2 regions of the Mesorhizobium sp. M0317 genome follow, and region 2 is predicted to be linked to the other one. Evidence: predicted binding sites of a transcription regulator. Region 2 holds the regulator's gene; the other holds the start of a gene.
What was found. The regulator PhoB, encoded in region 2, activates phosphate uptake and scavenging genes when phosphate is short. The targets are predictions, from matches to a motif close to TGTCATNNANCTGTCAT.
Positions count from the first base shown of each region.

Region 1: a site for PhoB is predicted at 3,489-3,505, ahead of NKI88_RS14225 (esterase-like activity of phytase family protein). Genes of this name have one in related genera too.

Region 1 is NZ_JAMYRV010000017.1:5,452-10,494, forward strand. Features, by position in the region: gene NKI88_RS14205 (sugar phosphate isomerase/epimerase family protein) at 1-791, opposite strand, end outside; gene NKI88_RS14210 (Gfo/Idh/MocA family protein) at 788-1,819, opposite strand; gene NKI88_RS14215 (LacI family DNA-binding transcriptional regulator) at 2,015-3,040, shown strand; gene NKI88_RS14220 (ferritin family protein) at 3,068-3,382, opposite strand; gene NKI88_RS14225 (esterase-like activity of phytase family protein) at 3,607-5,043, shown strand, end outside.
Region 2 is NZ_JAMYRV010000030.1:75,914-80,956, reverse strand. Features, by position in the region: gene NKI88_RS20570 (ROK family transcriptional regulator) at 1-659, shown strand, start outside; gene phoB (phosphate regulon transcriptional regulator PhoB) at 690-1,379, opposite strand; gene phoU (phosphate signaling complex protein PhoU) at 1,396-2,100, opposite strand; gene pstB (phosphate ABC transporter ATP-binding protein PstB) at 2,142-2,966, opposite strand; gene pstA (phosphate ABC transporter permease PstA) at 2,984-4,300, opposite strand; gene pstC (phosphate ABC transporter permease subunit PstC) at 4,297-5,043, opposite strand, start outside.

The DNA.
Region 1 (5,043 bases), on a different contig from region 2:
ATGTCGATGGCGCCCTTGTAACCGGCCAGCCGCAATTCGCTGATCACCCGCGTCCAGTCGCTGTCGCCAAAACCGGGCGTGCGCATCTGCACGAAGGGCAGCTTGCCGAACACGCCATGCTCGCGGATCACATCCCAGCGCACCGTCGCGTCCTTGCCGTGGACATGGAAGATGCGCGGCGCCCATTTGCGGATCTGCGGCATCGGGTCGATGAGATAGACCAGCTGATGGCAGGGCTCCCATTCGAGGCCGAGATTGTCGTCGGGCAATTCGTTGAACATCAACTCCCAGGCATCGGGATTGTGGGCGATGTTCCAGTCGCCGGCCGCCCAGTTGCCATCCATCGCGCAATTCTCGAAGGCGATGCGCACGCCCTTGTCTGCGGCGCGCCTGGCCAGCGGACCCCAAACCTCACGGAAGCGCGGCAGGCTGTCTGTCAGCTTCTTGCCACGCAGACGTCCGGTGAAGCCGCTGACGATCGAAGCGCCGAACAGATGCGCATTGTCGATGACGGTTTCCCAGGCCGCGAGCACGCCGCGATCGACCTCGCCATCCTCCAGCGGATTGCCGAACACGCCGATCGACGACACGGCGACATCGGCATCGCCGATCGCCTCGCCAATCTCACCGGCGAGCCGCGCCAAATCCTTGCCGCCCAGCGTCTGCCAGAAGAAGGGCTGGATGCTCTCGAAACCGAGCGGCAGAATCTCTTTGATGTAGGCGGCGGGGTCTTCGAGATTGGCCCGCACCATGGTGCCGATCCGGATGTCGAGAAGCGGGTTTGGCATCATGATGCTTCCTGTGTGATTGCGACGCGCCGTCCGGTCTCGGCGCTTTCGATGGCGCCGAAAACCATGGCCAGGCTTTTGATGTTGTCGCTGCCACGCGTTTCCGGCTCGCTACCGGTCTCGATGGCGTGGATGAAATCCTTGATGACGCCGAGATGACCGCCGATGCGGTCGGCGGGATCGAGCGGCGGCACGATGATGGGCTGGGTCAGGTCGAAAAGGCCGTCGCGGACCGACAACACAACTTCGGCCTTCAGCCCGTCCTCGCCGTCCCAGACCAGGCTGCCGTGCTCGGCGACGATGCGCCATGTGCTCTCCCAACTGGTGCGGAAGCCCGCCGCGCACCAAGAGCCTGCATAGGTGAACCGCTTGCCGCCACCGAGATCGAAGATAGCGCTGGCCGAGGAACCCTGCCGGTACCAGGAATTGGCCGGCTCCCATTCCTGGCAAAAAACACCGGCGGGATCGCCTGCGACCATGTAGCGGGCGGCGTCGAATGTGTGGATCGCCATGTCGAGCAAGAGCACATGCGCCATCTCCTCGCGAAAGCCGCCGAAATGCGGCGCGACGAAGAAGTCGGCATGGATGCTGGTTGGCTTGCCGATGGCGCCGGAGTCGAGAAAGCGCCTGATGCGCCGGACATTGGCGACGTAGCGGCGGTTCTGCACCACGGCATGAACGCGCCCTACCTGGCGCGCCGCGTCGACAATGGCGCGGGCATTTTCCGGGGTGTCGGCGAGCGGCTTTTCGGTGAGCAGATGGCAATTATGGGCAAAGGCGGAAAAGGCGACGTCGCGGCGGGCGCCAGGAACCACGACATCGAACACCGCGTCGGGCTTGGTCTGGTCGAGCACCGCGTCGAGGCTGGTGCCGATTACCGCGCCGTCGAGCCCGTATTCGTGCGCCCTCGCCTTCGCCCGTTCGGCGTCGAGATCGACAAGGCCGACAATGGCCAGCCCGTCGATCTGCCTCGCGGCATCGAGCCAGGCCTTGCTCATCGCACCACAGCCGACGAGGACGGCATTCATCATCCGGCATTCCTCCCGTCCGGCCCCTCCAGACCGAATGTCACGGCATTGACGGCACCACCGTAAACGTTTCTCCGTAAACGTTTACGAGAACACACCCGATGGCCTAGAATGTCAATCGGCTGCCCGCGAAAATCATCCCGAAGCCTTGGCCTGAGCGGCAGCCGGTGCTAGCCAAGGGTCGGGGGAGAGAAGTCCTTGGCGTCCAGCATCCATGACCTCGCGCGTCACCTGAACATTTCGATCGGCACCGTGTCGCGGGCGCTGAACGGCCGCGCCGACGTCAATGCCGACACCCGCCAGCGCGTGCTCGCCGCCGCCAAGCAGCTGAACTATTCACCCAACCAGTCCGGCCGCAGCCTGCGGCAAGGCGCCACCCATTCGATCGCCTTCATGCTGCAACCGCATCCGGGGGACCAGCAATATGGCGAACCGTTCTTCATCCCGTTCCTGATCGGTCTGCAAGGCCGGCTTGCCGAGTATGGCCTGGATCTGATGGTCGTCATGGGTGAGCCCGGTCAATATCAGCAGGACAGGCTGCGCCGAGTGGTTGAGACGCGCCGGGCCGACGCGGTCGTGTTGGCCAACACACGGCGGGAAGACGATCGGATCGACTATCTCAGCAAGGCCGGCTTTCCCTTCGCCACGCTTGGCCGAAGTCAATCCGGCGACGACACCTATCCTTCGCTCGATATCGATTTCGAGAGGGCGGGTGATGAAGCCGTCGACCGGCTGGTCGCGCGCGGCCACCGCCGCATTGCCGCCATCCGCCCTTCGCTTGATCTCAACTTCGGCTACCTGTTCCTCGACGGCTACCGCAAGGCGCTGAAGCGGCATGGTATCGAAGTCGACCCCGGCCTGATCGCCGACGGCTTCATCAACGAGGCCGGAGGCTACCAGGTGACGCCGCGCGTGATGCTCTCCAAGGACCGGCCCACAGCCATCATCTTCAACAATGACGCAATGGCGCTCGGCGGCTGCAAAGCACTGGCCGAGATGGGCATCAGGCCCGGCCACGACATCGCGGTGATCGTCATCGTCGACACGCCGCTCTGCCGTTATTTCTCGCCGGCGCTGACCGCCTTCCGTCCGTCGCTGGAGCCGATGGGCCGGCGGCTGGCCGAAATGCTGCTGGCCTCGCTTCCCGCCTTTGCCGGCCCGGAAGGTCCGCGCATCATCCGCGAAGTCTGGCCGCTGGAGCTGATCGCCCGCGACAGCGATTGATCCGCCGCGGAGGAAGGCCGGCGGGCCTCAATCCACCTTCTTCTCGCCCCGCTCGCCGGCCTTGACGATGTCGCCGGTGGTGAACAGGATTTCCTTCAGTTCCGTGCGCCAGTCTTTCTTCTGGCGCAGCAGGAATTCCAGATCCATGCCGAAATGCTTGAACTCCTCGCCTTGCGCGTTCTTCATGATCGCCTTGGCCTGAGGGTCTTTCTCGACCGACATGCGCTGTTCGTACCAGCTGATCGCCTCGGCCTCTTCGATCAACGAGGTGATCATGCGGGCAAAGGTCCGCACCTCCTGCGTCAGTTCTTCCGGTGGCTCGTGATACTGATCGAAACCCATTTATCCCTCCTGGGCCCGGGGCTCGACCGGCCATCGCAGGCGACGCTTGGGCTCGCGTGCAACGGATCAGGCTGGAAAATGGTTCCGGAGCGCGTGCGACACGGTCTGTCACGCAACTATCATCTTCGCGTCCTAGACCGCTCATCGGTGGGCGCGGCATCGTCGATTGCGGCGGCTTCGTCATCCGGCCGTTCCGGCCCGTTCCGTCACAAAGAGGTTATCCCATGAAAAATCTGCACCGAACCGTGTCGCTCGGCGCCGCATTGGCGCTGTTTAGCGCCCTGACCCCTGCCCTTGCCGACAGCACCGCCACCGTTGGCGGCTTCGTCAACAAGGGCCTGGTCGGCGTCGGCCGCATTCCGGCCGATCAGAAGGACAAGTTCGGCGAGACCTTCGGCTCCGGCTCCGGCATGTCGATCGACGCCGCAAGCTGGACCCATGGCGCGGATGGCTACAAGGGTTCGCTGTGGCTGCTGCCGGATCGCGGCTACAATGTCGTCGGCACCACCGACTACCGGCCGCGGCTCAACACTATTCGCATCGAGTTCACGCCGACCGCACTGGGCGCCACGCCCACCGCCGGCCAGGAAAGGACCGGCGTCAAGGCGACGCTAGCCGATTCCCTGCTGCTCACCGACGACAAGGGCGCAGACGCCACCGGTCTCGATCCGCTCAACGGCTTGCGCGCGGCCAATGGCGACCTGCCGATCCTGCCCGAGGCCAATGGCAAGCTGGCGCTCGACAATGAGGCGATCGCGCGGCTGCCCGACGGCACCATGTTCATCTCTGACGAATACGGCCCCAACATCTACCGCTTCTCGGCCGACGGCCATCTGTTGTCGGCAACGCAGCCGCCCGCCGCTTTGGTGCCGATGCGCAAGGGCGCGCCGAACTTCGCCTCCGACAATCCGGGCCCCGGTGCAGCCGAACCCGATCCGAAGGATCCCGAAACCGGCCGCCAGAACAATCAAGGCCTCGAAGGCATGGCGCTGACGCCGGACGGCAAGTCGCTGATCACTGTGCTGCAGTCGGCGCCCCGCCAGGATGGCGGCGATTCGCCCGCGACGCGCCAGAACACCCGCGCGCTGGTCTACGACGCCTCCGACCCGGCCCATCTCAAGCTGGTGCATGAATATGCCGTGCCGCTGCCGGTGTTCAAGGACGCCAAGGACAAGACCAAGGTCGCCGCGCAGAGCGAAATCGTGGCGCTGTCCGACAAGACCTTCCTGATGCTGGCGCGCGACAGCGGAAACGGCCAGGGGGTGAAGGGCGATACTTCGCTGCTGCGCCAGATTTTCGTCGTCGACGTCTCTGGCGCCACCGACATTGCCGGCGGCGCCTTCGATGCCGCCGACAAGCCGCTGGCGCCCAAGGGCGTGCTCGACCCCTCGGTGACCCCGGCCAAGCTGACGCCGTTCATTGACATCAACGACAACAAGGAACTCGGCCGTTTCGGCCTGCATGACGGCAAGCCGAACGACAAGAACAATCTCTCGGAGAAGTGGGAAGCAATGTCTGTGGTCAGCCTGCTCGATCCGGCGCTGCCCGACGACTATTTCCTGTTCGTCGGCAACGATAACGACTTTCTCACCCAAGACGGTTTTCAGGTCGGCGCGCCCTACAAGGCCGATGACGGCGCCGATGTCGACACCATGTTCCTG
Region 2 (5,043 bases):
AGAACGACTGCAATATGATGGCGGTGGCCCTGCAATGGCGCCAGCCCGAGCGCTACCGCGACAATTTTATCGCCATCCTCTTATCGCACGGCATCGGCATGGGCCTGGTGCTGAAAGGCGAACTGTTCACCGGCACCCATTCCTCGGGCGGCGAGTTCGGCCACATGATCCACCGTCCGGGCGGCGCGCTCTGCCGCTGCGGGCGGCGCGGCTGCGTGGAAGCCTATGCCGGAAACTACGCCATCTGGCGCAGCGCCAAAATGATGGGCGAGGATGCCGAGCCGGTCGATATCGGCGACGCTGATATGCGCGCACTCGCCGCGCGCGCCCGCGAAACCGACGGCCCGGAGCGCGAAGCCTATTGCAAGGCCGGCGAGGCGCTCGGCTTCGGCCTCGGCAGCCTGTTTGCGCTGATCGATCCGGCACCCGTCGCCATGGTAGGCGTCAGCGCCGCCGCCTTCGACTTGATCGAACCGGCATTGCGCGAAGCGATCGCCCAGACCGCCGGCGGCCAGCACTCGAAATCGATCTCCTTCGACACCGAGCCCAACGAGCTGCCGCTGATCCGCGAAGGCTGTGCCATGCGCGCGCTCGGCTTCGTCGATCAGGAGATTTTCGCGCCGGGCATTCAGGCCAAATCCGGCAAGCATTTCGCCTGAATGGCCGGCAACGGCGCGACGCGCAGCATCCTAGTCTTCCCTGATCGCGTAGCCGGCGCCGCGAATGGTACGGATGACATCCGGCATGCGGCCGTTGTTGACCGCTTTGCGTAAGCGCCCGACATGGACGTCGACGGTTCGCTCGTCGATATAGATCGTCTCGCCCCAGACATTGTCGAGCAGTTGGCTGCGCGAGAACACGCGGCCGGGATGGCGCATCATGAATTCGAGCAGCCGGAACTCGGTCGGTCCGAGCCTGATCTCGCTCTTCTTGCGGTAGACACGGTGCGACTCGCGGTCGAGCACGATGTCGCCGACCTTGAGCACGCTGGACAGCACTTCCGGCTTGGCGCGGCGCAGCAGCGCCTTCACGCGCGCCATGAACTCCGGCGTCGAGAATGGCTTGACCAGATAGTCGTCGGCGCCGGTGGACAGGCCGCGCACGCGATCGCTTTCCTCACCGCGCGCGGTCAGCATGATGATCGGCAGCCGCTCGGTTTCGGGCCGCACTCTAAGCCGCCGGCAGAGCTCGATGCCGGAAACAGCGGGCACCATCCAGTCGAGCACCAGGAGATCGGGCACGTTTTCCTGCAGGCGGATCTCGGCCTCGTCGCCGCGTGTCACCACCTCGACCTGATAGCCTTCGGATTCGAGGTTGTAGCGGAGGAGCACGCCCAGCGGCTCCTCGTCCTCCACGACCATGATGCGTGGCGCGATCATAGGCAGTTCACCCTCATCAGGCCGGCGTGGCCATCGCCGTCTCGTCCTGCTTCGGACGATTGGCGGGCAATTGCTGGCCGGTCAGCACATAATACGCATTTTCGGCGATGTTGGTGACATGATCGCCGATGCGCTCAAGATTCTTGGCGCAGAACAAGAGATGCGTGCAGGCGGTGATGTTGCGAGGGTCTTCCATCATGTAGGTCAAGAGCTCACGAAACACGGACGTGTATTTGACGTCGATGCGCTCGTCGTCATTCCTGAGTTTTGCAAGAGCTGCCGCATCGGTGGCGGCATATTCCTCGACGACGCCTTGCACCTGGATCAGCACCAGTTGCGCCATGGCATCGATGGAGTGCGAGAGGTCGCGCGGCGTGACGCTCAAGCCCACGGTGCCGACGCGTTTGGCGATGTTCTTGGCGAGGTCGCCGATGCGCTCGAGGTCGCCCGCCATGCGGATCGAGCCGACCACGGCGCGCAGATCGTTGGCCATCGGCTGACGCTTGGCGATCAGCGTGATAGCGCGGTCGTCCAGTTCGCGCTGGCGCGCATCCATGATGGCGTCGTCGGACACGACACGCTGTGCCAGCGCATTGTCCGAATTGAGCAGCGCCTTGGTCGAGCCGCTGACCATCGAGCCGGCCAGATCGCCCATGTCGCGGATCAGCTTACTGATCTGCCCGAGCTCTTCATCGAAGGAGGCGACGGTATGTTCACCCATGATCTTGGTCCTCGTGCCTGAAAATTCACCCGCCGGACGGCTCAGCCGAAGCGGCCGGTAATGTAGTCCTGGGTGCGCTTGTCGTCGGGGTTGGTGAACATCTTGTCGGTGGCGCCCTCCTCGACGAGATAGCCGAGATGGAACATCGCCGTGCGCTGCGAGACGCGCGCCGCCTGCTGCATCGAATGGGTGACGATGACGATCGTGTAGTTCTGGCGCAGCTCGTCTATCAGCTCCTCGACACGGGCGGTGGCGATCGGATCGAGCGCCGAGCAGGGCTCGTCCATCAGGATCACCTCCGGCGACACGGCGATGGCGCGCGCGATGCACAGGCGCTGCTGCTGGCCGCCGGACAGGCCGGTGCCGGGCTCCTGCAGGCGGTCCTTGACCTCGTTCCAGATCGCAGCCTTCTTCAGGCTCTGCTCGACGATCTGGTCCATGTCGGACTTGCGCTTGGCCAGCCCATGGATGCGCGGGCCGTAGGCGACGTTCTCGTAGATGGACTTCGGGAACGGGTTGGGTTTCTGGAACACCATGCCGACGCGTGCGCGCAGTTCGACGACATCGATGTTCTTGTCGTAGATGTCGTCTTCATCGAGCGTGATCTTGCCGGTCACCCGCGCCGAATCGATGGTGTCGTTCATGCGGTTGAGGCAGCGCAAGAAGGTCGACTTGCCGCAGCCGGAGGGGCCGATCAGCGCCGTCACCTGGTTCTGGCGGACGTCGAGATTGACGTCGAACAACGCCTGCTTGTCGCCGTAGAAGACGCCGACCTTGTCGCCGCGCATCTTGATGACTTCGTTCGACTTGGCGTTCATTTTGTCGCCCACTGCATTCTCAAGGGACTGTTCGGTCATGATGTTCATACCAAATTGCCTTTTTTCTACCAGCGCCGCTCGAACCGGCGCCGGAGCACGATCGCGGTGATGTTCATGGCCATGAGGAAGACGAGCAGGATGATGATGGCGCCGGACATGCGCTCGACAAAAGCGCGCTCAGCCTCGTTTGCCCACATATAGATCTGAACCGGCAGCGCGGTCGCCGGATCGAAAGGCGTCGTCGGATAATCGGCGACGAAAGCGACCATGCCGATCAAGAGCAGCGGTGCTGTCTCGCCGAGCGCACGCGCCAGGCCGATGATGGTGCCGGTAAGGATGCCTGGGGCGGCAAGCGGCAGGATGTGATGGAACACCATCTGCATCTTGGAGGCGCCGAGACCTAGGGCCGCCGAGCGGATCGACGGCGGCACCGCGGCGAGGGCGGCGCGCGTGGCGATGATTATGGTCGGCAATGTCATCAAGGTCAGCACCAGGCCGCCGACGAAGGAAGCCGAGCGCGGCATGCCGAGGAAGTTGATGAACACGGCAAGGCCAAGCAGACCGAAGACGATCGACGGTACCGCCGCGAGATTGTTGATGTTGACTTCGATCAGGTCCGTAAAGCGGTTCTTCTTGGCGAATTCCTCGAGATAGATCGAGGCGGCGACGCCGATCGGCAGCGCCAGCAACAGCACGATCACCATCATGTAGAACGAGCCGATGATCGCCACGCCCATGCCCGACGTTTCGGGCCGGCTGGAGGCGCCATAGGTGAACAGGCCGGTGTTGAAATGCTCGGCCATCACGCCGTCGGCTTTAAGCTTGTTCATCCAGTCGATCTGCTGGTTGGACACCTTGCGGCGCGCTTCATCGACGCCGAGGTCGATCTGACCCTTGAAGGCCGAGTCGAGATTGGCGGCAGCCAGGATGTCGACATCGCGCGTCGTGCCGATCACCGAGGGATCGGCGGAGACGATGTCGCGCAGCTGGACCCGCGCGCCTTCCGACAGGAAGCCCTTGAGCTTCAGCATCATCGGCCTGTTGGCCGGATCGATGCCGAGCTTGGCCACCAGCGCGTTTTCGGCGAGCTTGGGATAGTTCGCCTTGATCAGCACGGTAGGGTCGGTGGCGCGCTTGCCGGAGGGATCGATCACCTTCTCGTCGAAGGTGACCGGCAGCGTCACCGTCGTCTGCCAGAAGGCGGTGTAGCCTTTCGAGACGATGGTGATCAGCATGATGGCCAGGAACGCCAGGCCCACCGAGATCGCAATCACGCCATAGATGCGGAACCGGCGTTCGGCGGCATAGCGCGCCTTCAGCCCGATGTCGCGGCGCGGACGCGCGACGGCACCCGCCATCGTGTCCAGGGGGATGTCGGTCATTCGTACTGCTCCCGGTACTTGCGCACGATGTAGAGGGCGACGATGTTCATCACCAGCGTCAGCGCGAACAGCGTCAGGCCGAGCGCGAAGGCGACCAGCGTCTGCGGCGAGTTGAACTCGAGATCGCCGGTCAGCTGGTTGACGATCTTGACGGTGATGGTCGTCATCGCCTCGAACGGATTGGCCGTCAGATTGGCGGCGACGCCCGCCGCCAGCACGACGATCATCGTCTCGCCGATGGCGCGCGACGCCGTCAACAGGATGGCGCCGACGATGCCGGGCAGTGCCGCCGGCAGGATCACCCGCTTGATCGTCTCGGAGCGCGTGGCGCCGAGGCCGAGCGAGCCGTCACGCATTGCGCGCGGCACCGCGGTGATGATGTCGTCGGACAAAGAGGACACGACCGGGATCAGCATGACGCCCATCACCAGACCGGCGGTGAAGATGCTCTGGCCCTGGATGAAGGGCGAGCCGCCGGTGAGTGCCGCCGACAGGTCGCGCAGGAACGGTCCGAGCGTGACCACGGCGAAGATACCGTAGACGATGGTCGGGATGCCGGCCAGCAGTTCAAGCGCGGGCTTGACCACCGACCGGACGCTGCGCGAGGCGTATTCGGACATGTAGACCGCCGACATCAGCCCGACCGGCACTGCGACCAGAAGCGCGACGGCGGCGATGTAGAGCGTGCCGGCGAGTAGCGGGATCAGGCCGAACTGACCCTGGCTGCCGCCGGAACCGGCGGC